DNA from 2 places in the Streptococcus caecimuris genome. Region 1 is predicted to be linked to the other one. Evidence: predicted binding sites of a transcription regulator. Region 1 holds the regulator's gene; the other holds the start of a gene.
What was found. Region 1 encodes NrdR, which represses ribonucleotide reductase genes. Its sites were predicted from a motif close to ACACNATATATNGTGT; they were not measured.
Positions count from the first base shown of each region.

Region 2: nrdH (glutaredoxin-like protein NrdH) is a predicted target of NrdR. The motif match lies at 1,791-1,806, and genes of this name have one in related genera.

Region 1 is NZ_CALPCT010000007.1:52,531-55,955, reverse strand. It holds gene dnaI (primosomal protein DnaI) at 1-202, opposite strand, end outside; gene NFR56_RS04140 (replication initiation and membrane attachment family protein) at 203-1,381, opposite strand; gene nrdR (transcriptional regulator NrdR) at 1,382-1,855, opposite strand; gene NFR56_RS04130 (endonuclease/exonuclease/phosphatase family protein) at 2,020-2,832, opposite strand; gene NFR56_RS04125 (PTS transporter subunit IIBC) at 2,918-3,425, opposite strand, start outside.
Region 2 is NZ_CALPCT010000010.1:61,327-64,751, forward strand. It holds gene ptsP (phosphoenolpyruvate--protein phosphotransferase) at 1-1,180, opposite strand, end outside; gene NFR56_RS05515 (phosphocarrier protein HPr) at 1,184-1,447, opposite strand; gene nrdH (glutaredoxin-like protein NrdH) at 1,923-2,141, shown strand; gene nrdE (class 1b ribonucleoside-diphosphate reductase subunit alpha) at 2,256-3,425, shown strand, end outside.

The DNA.
Region 1 (3,425 bases):
GATCTCCCAATAAGAAACGGTTGCGTTCACTAATGTATTGATTAAATTTTGAAATACTCCGTCGAATTTCTTGTTCAGACAAAGACTGGTCCTTGATAAAGGCAGCCACTTCTTGGTCTGCCAAGATCTGTGCGACCAAATCCTCATAGTTAAATTGACGCGCACGGTTCATGTGAGACATGGTTTGACCTACACTTTCCATCTACTCACCTCCTTGATTCAGTTTTTCTAATAGGCGTTGTTTCTCTTTAGCAAGATCCACCTTTTCTGCTTGACTGGTTTGATTTTGATAGTTTGGTTGGCTCCACTTGGGAACATTGCTGTTCTTGCCCTTGGCTGATGTAGGACTCGTCCCCTTGTTTCCTTGAGCTTTAGCTTGTTCCTGGCGTTCTCGAACTTTTAAAATCGCTAGTTCTGCACTGTTGACCCCTTGATAAGAAAAATCATTTCCCACCTTCAAAGCATACTTTTCATTGAGATTAGCAGACTGGGTCTTGTTAAAGGTCAACAACAAGATAATATTGATCACCTCGTCTAGTAAGCCTAGATCAGCTAACTTGGATAATGTCTTGCGTTCGCTCTGCGTAATGGTCGCATTGCGCGCCTTCTTAATCTCTGCTAGAAATTGTAGGCTGGATTTTGCCTTAGCTTCCCTCAGAATGGTTTCTTCCTGACGGCTATAGGACATGCGTGGTTGCTCTTGGCTCGCCTGAGCCAACTTTTGCTTCATTCTCTTTGGAGAGACAATCCGGTCTACAGCTGTTTCTTTCGCTAAAAGATAAGTTTCATACCAGGTCCATTGTTGCTCTTCTGCGATGGCAAAGAGGGCTAGGGTTGCTTCTCCTTCATCCACAAAACGAAGTCCATCACGCCCCATCATTCGCTTAAACATCTCCATATCAAACTGCTGTTTCTTACTTGGAAGAACAGTCACCTCCCCAGCATCTAGTCCAAAGACTTGCGAGAAGGAAACTTGCCGTCTAGTCCCTAAAGAGCGTGCTGGGAGCAGATCCTCCACGGCCTTTTCCCCAATCTTTTTTTCAAGCAAGCGTTTGAAAACAGCATTCGAAAAAAATTGTTCTGAGGCAAGAGGAGCATGTAACTGGATGGTGATCCCAACTTCTTCCTCATAGAGATCGATCAACCCCATAGCAATTAAGCGATCAAAGGCGAGTAGCAACTGTGGAAATCCTATATTTAAGTGATTGAGGATTTGAGCAAGTAAATATTGTTTTTCACCCTGATCATAAGAGGCGAGCAGATAACGATAAACTGCTACTGTTTCCGTCTCCAAAATAGGCAGGTAATACTGCTCCAATGCAGCCCCTGCCGGTGGAAGAAGATTATTTTTTAAAAATGCGAAAGGCGTATTGGGCTTCATCTATTTTTCCTTTTTCTTCTTGGTTCCCTTCGTAATTTGTTTCAAGAGGGTCTCTAACTCACCGACATCCTTGAAACTCCGGTAAACACTAGCAAAACGGACATAGGTGATCTCATCTAGATCTGCTAACTCATCCATGACCAACGAACCAATATATTCACTGTTGATTTCATTATCACTTTGGCTGCGAACCTTTTGCTCGATCCGGTTTACAATTTCTTCGATTTCGTCACTAGAAACAGGCCGTTTTTGAGCTGAGCGGATAATACCATTAAAGATTTTATCACGAGAAAATTGCTCGCGTGTCCCATCCTTTTTGACGACCACTAGAGTCCGCTCTTCCACTCGTTCGTAGGTAGTAAAGCGATAATGGCACTCTTCGCATTCCCTGCGACGACGGATGGTATTCCCATCTTCAGCTTGTCGACTATCCACCACACTAGACTTACTTCCACCACATTTTGGACAACGCATTTGCTACCTCCTTAAACTGTTTTAACACTTCATTTTACCATAAATTGAATCGTAAAGAAAGCAGAAGAACAGGAGAATCCCCTATGCTTGCTCCTCATTGATCCATAAAAAAGAGTCGAAGGACGATTGAATAAAATCGTTTTCCTTTCGACTCTCCATTTATATTAAAGTGATAATTCGGCTTCTAAGCCATAGTGATCACTGACATGGGGTTTGTTTTGATCATCAAAAATGACATGTAGACGCTGGATGTCCCATTCTGGACTTGCAAAGACGTAATCGATTCGCAATGGAACTTGATTATCCGTCCAGCCATCGATTCCAGGACCTACAGTATAAGTCCCCTTTGTTTCTTTAGCTTCGATAAAGCTGTCTTGAAGCTTAAGGGAACTGGATAGAATCGTCTCATACCCTTCTTGACCGGCAGGATTATTGAAATCACCAGCTAGAATAAAGGGTTTGCCTACTTGGCTGAAGTAGTTCTCAATGCGTGGCCACTCAAATTGGAAACCTTTGTCCCACCAAGAAAGATGGACGCTGGCAACAGCAATCTCTTTGCCATCTACACTTGTATGGGCAACGGCTACTCGACGAGTATGGTAGTCCGTTGGATCATCCATATTGGATACCAAAATCTCATCCGCCTTCAAGGGTTGACGCGAAAGAACGGCCACACCCTCATTGAGGTGATCATAGCCAATATGGTTATAAGCCCAAGTCCAATAATAGTGGAGTCCTTGAGCAGCTAACTCTTCTACCAATACGCGAACAAAGTGATCTTTGTGAATGGCTACAGCTGATGGCAAGGCTTGATAATACTCATCTGTTTCGACTGCTTCTGAGCCCATTTCTTGATTGACCTCTTGGAAACAGATCACATCATATTGCGCTTCCAAAATTTGTTCCTTGAGGGTTTCAAATTTTTGCTGAGCATTCTCTTCCATCCAACTATGGGAATTTAATGTTAAAAATTTCATCCCCTGATTTCTCCTTCTCTCCAAATCAAGAAACGGCAAGAGGCCGGGTGCACTGCCCCAACCTCATTTTCTTTGCCGATGTCTTTTATAATTCTACTGTTGCAACTGGCGCATTTGCTGCCAATTTACCAGTATGTTCGACCTTAACGGATTTAATCGCATCTGCATTTGTGAAGACAACAATTGTTGAAGTTTCACGACCAGCTTCACGGATCGCATCAAGGTCTGCTTCTACCAAGAGGTCTCCAGCAGCCACTGTTTGACCTTCAGAAACTTTAACCTCAAATGGTTTTCCTTCAAGACTAACAGTATCTAGACCGATGTGAACCAAGACTTCCAAACCATTATCTGTTACCAAACCAAGGGCATGTTTGGTTGGGAAGACGCTAGTAACTTTACCAGCAACTGGTGAAACGATGTGGCCATTTTCAGGCTCAACCGCAAATCCGTCACCCATCATTTTTTGTGAGAATACAGGATCTTTCACATCTTCGATGTTGATCACTTCACCATCTGCAACGGAATGCACTTCATCAGTTACCCCTTTAAAGGTTGCTTCAGCTTTTTGAACTGCTGTCATTTGGCTAGGAAGT
Region 2 (3,425 bases), on a different contig from region 1:
ACATGATCCGCAATTTACCGTGAACAGATGCACGAAGCAAGGCACGCAATTGGGTACGGAACATTTGATTACCAGTTTCAGAGATAGAAATACGCAAAGCACGGAAACCTAAGAATGGGTTCATTTCTTTAGGAAGGTCGAAGTAAGGAAGTTCTTTATCCCCACCGATATCCATTGTACGAACAACAACAGGTTTACCATTCATACCTTCAAGAACTGCTTTGTAGGCTTCGTATTGGTCATCTTCCGTTGGGAAGTCTTGAGAATCCATGTACAAGAATTCTGTACGGTAAAGACCAACAGCTTCTGCACCATTATCGTTTACACCTTCAACGTCTTTAGGTGTACCGATGTTGGCAGCCAACTCGAAGTGTTTTCCATCAGCAGTCACTGTTTTCGCATCTTTAAGGAGAGCCCATTCAGCTTTTTGTTTAGCATAAGCTTCACCAGCTGCTTTGAAGGCTGCAATTTGTTCTTCAGTAGGGTTGATCACCACTTCACCAGTGATCCCTGAAACAGCCAAAACATCACCATCTTTGACAAGTTCTGTGATGTTATTTGTACCAAGAACAGCTGCAATTTCAAGTGTACGAGCCATGATAGCTGAGTGACTGGTACGTCCACCGATATTCGTAACAAAAGCTTTTACATACTTTTTGTTCAACTGCGCTGTATCAGATGGAGTCAAGTCATGCGCAACCACGATTGCTTCTTCATTGATAGAAGCAGGGTTTGGCAATTTCTTACCAAGCAAGTTGGCAAGGACACGTTTGGTAACGTCACGAATATCTGCCGCACGTTCTTGCATGTAAGGATTGTCTTCCATTCCTTCAAAGATCGCAATGAACATGTCAGTGACTTCTTTCAAGCCTGCTTCTGCATTGATTTTTTTCGTACGAATTGTTTCTTTGATCTGACCAATCATTTCAGGGTCAGCAAGAACCATCATATGCGCATCAAAAACTTGCGCTGCTTCTTCACCAAGGCTTGCTACTGCATTCTCCCGGATAAGAGAAAGCTCGTTTTGTGAAGCTTCAAGAGCTGCATCCAAACGAGCTTCTTCTGCACTTGTATCTTCGACTGAAACAGTCTCAAATGATAAGTCTGGTTGAATGAGCAAATATGCCTTAGCAACGGCAACACCGTCAGATGCTGCAATTCCTTTTAGCATTTTTGTCATATTTTAAGCCAATCCTTCTTTAGTCATTGTTTCTGAGATAGCTGCGATAGCATCATCAGCGTCAGCACCTTCTGCAGAGATTACAACGTCTGCTCCTTGACCAACACCAAGGCTCATAACACCCATGATTGATTTCAAGTTAACTGATTTACCTTTGTATTCAAGAGTAATATCTGAAGCAAATTTGCTAGCAGTTTGAACCAACAAAGTTGCTGGACGTGCGTGGATACCTGTTTCTGCCACGATGTGGAAATCTTTAGAAGCCATAGTTTGACTCTCCTTTTTAAAAATATTTTTTGAGTTACCTTTTGATAACCCTTACAATTTGGTATTATATCATCTTTTGAAATTTTTTTCAAGATTTTTATCACTGACTTACAGAAAAAGACTGCGAAAAATCCCAATTTAGATACATTTTAAGAAGCAACTGAAGAACAGAGAAAATATCTTTTCAATTTTCTACTATATTATAAGTAACATTTTCCTCCGCTTTCAATGAAAAGAAGCTGTTTAACCACAGGATATTGATTCACCAAAAAATTATAACTAATTAAAGATGCTTTAAAGCCTATTCCTATCCCATTTCTTCGATTTTCACACTTTTCACTCACCACAATATATTGTGCTTTGAAAACTCCATTTCATCTCTTTGCACAATATTTAGTTTTATTTTGTTGACAAGTTGCTGGATTTTGTTTATACTGTTTACAGATTTATATTTCGATAGGAGAACGGAAAAGAAATGGTAACCATTTATTCAAAAAATAATTGTGTTCAATGCAAAATGACCAAGCGATTCCTCGATAGCAATCACGTGGAATATCGCGAAATTAACTTAGATGAACAGCCAGAATTTGTAGAGCATGTTAAGAACCTTGGTTTCAATGCTGCTCCAGTTATTCAAACACCGGATGAAGTATTTTCTGGTTTTCAACCAGCTAAGTTGAAGAAACTTTCTTAATTAACACAGTATTTTGCTTAAATAGGGTCTAGCGTTAGCAACCTAACACTAGACTTTTTACTTGGAAAGAGAGGACTTCTCCTCTTCATTTTTTTGAACTAGAAAAGGATTATTATGGGATTAAAATCTCTTGAAGATGTGACGTATTTTCGTCTTAACAATGAAATCAACCGTCCAGTAAACGGCCAAATCATGCTTCATAAAGATAAAGAAGCTTTGGATGCGTTCTTTAAAGAAAATGTTGTACCAAATACTAAAGCCTTTGACTCAATTACAGACAAGATTCAGTACCTTCTCGAGCACAATTACATTGAGAGAGCTTTTATCGAGAAATACCGTCCTGAATTTTTAGAGGAATTGGCCCAATTTATCAAAGACCAAAACTTCCAATTCAAGTCCTTCATGGCGGCCTACAAATTCTATAACCAATACGCTTTGAAAACAAATGATGGAGAATACTATCTTGAAAGCATGGAAGACCGTGTCTTTTTCAATGCTCTCTATTTTGCTGATGGAAATGAAGCTATCGCGCGAGACATCGCAAACGAAATTATCCACCAACGCTACCAACCAGCTACTCCTTCTTTCTTAAACGCTGGACGTGCCCGCCGTGGGGAATTGGTATCATGTTTCTTGATCCAAGTAACCGATGATATGAATGCGATCGGACGTTCCATCAACTCTGCCCTTCAACTGTCTCGTATCGGTGGTGGGGTTGGGATTTCTCTCAGCAACCTTCGTGAAGCTGGAGCACCAATCAAAGGGTATGAAGGAGCCGCTTCTGGAGTGGTTCCAGTTATGAAACTCTTTGAAGATAGCTTCTCTTACTCTAACCAATTGGGACAACGCCAAGGGGCTGGGGTGGTTTACCTCAACGTCTTCCACCCAGACATCATCGCCTTCCTTTCAACTAAGAAAGAAAATGCTGATGAAAAAGTTCGGGTGAAGACTCTTTCACTTGGTGTCGTCGTGCCAGATAAGTTCTACGAGTTGGCTCGTAAGAATGAAGAGATGTACCTCTTTAGCCCTTACTCTGTAGAGCGTGAATACGGAGTACCATTCAACTACATCGACATCACTGAAAAATACGATGAATTGGTTGCTAATCCAAACATCCGCAAGACAAAAATTAAGGCACGTGATTTGGAAACTGAAATTTCTAAATTGCAACAAGAATCTGGCTATCCATATGTAGTCAACATCGATACTGCTAACCGGGCAAACCCTGTTGATGGAAAAATCATCATGAGTAACTTGTGTTCAGAGATCCTTCAAGTTCAAGAA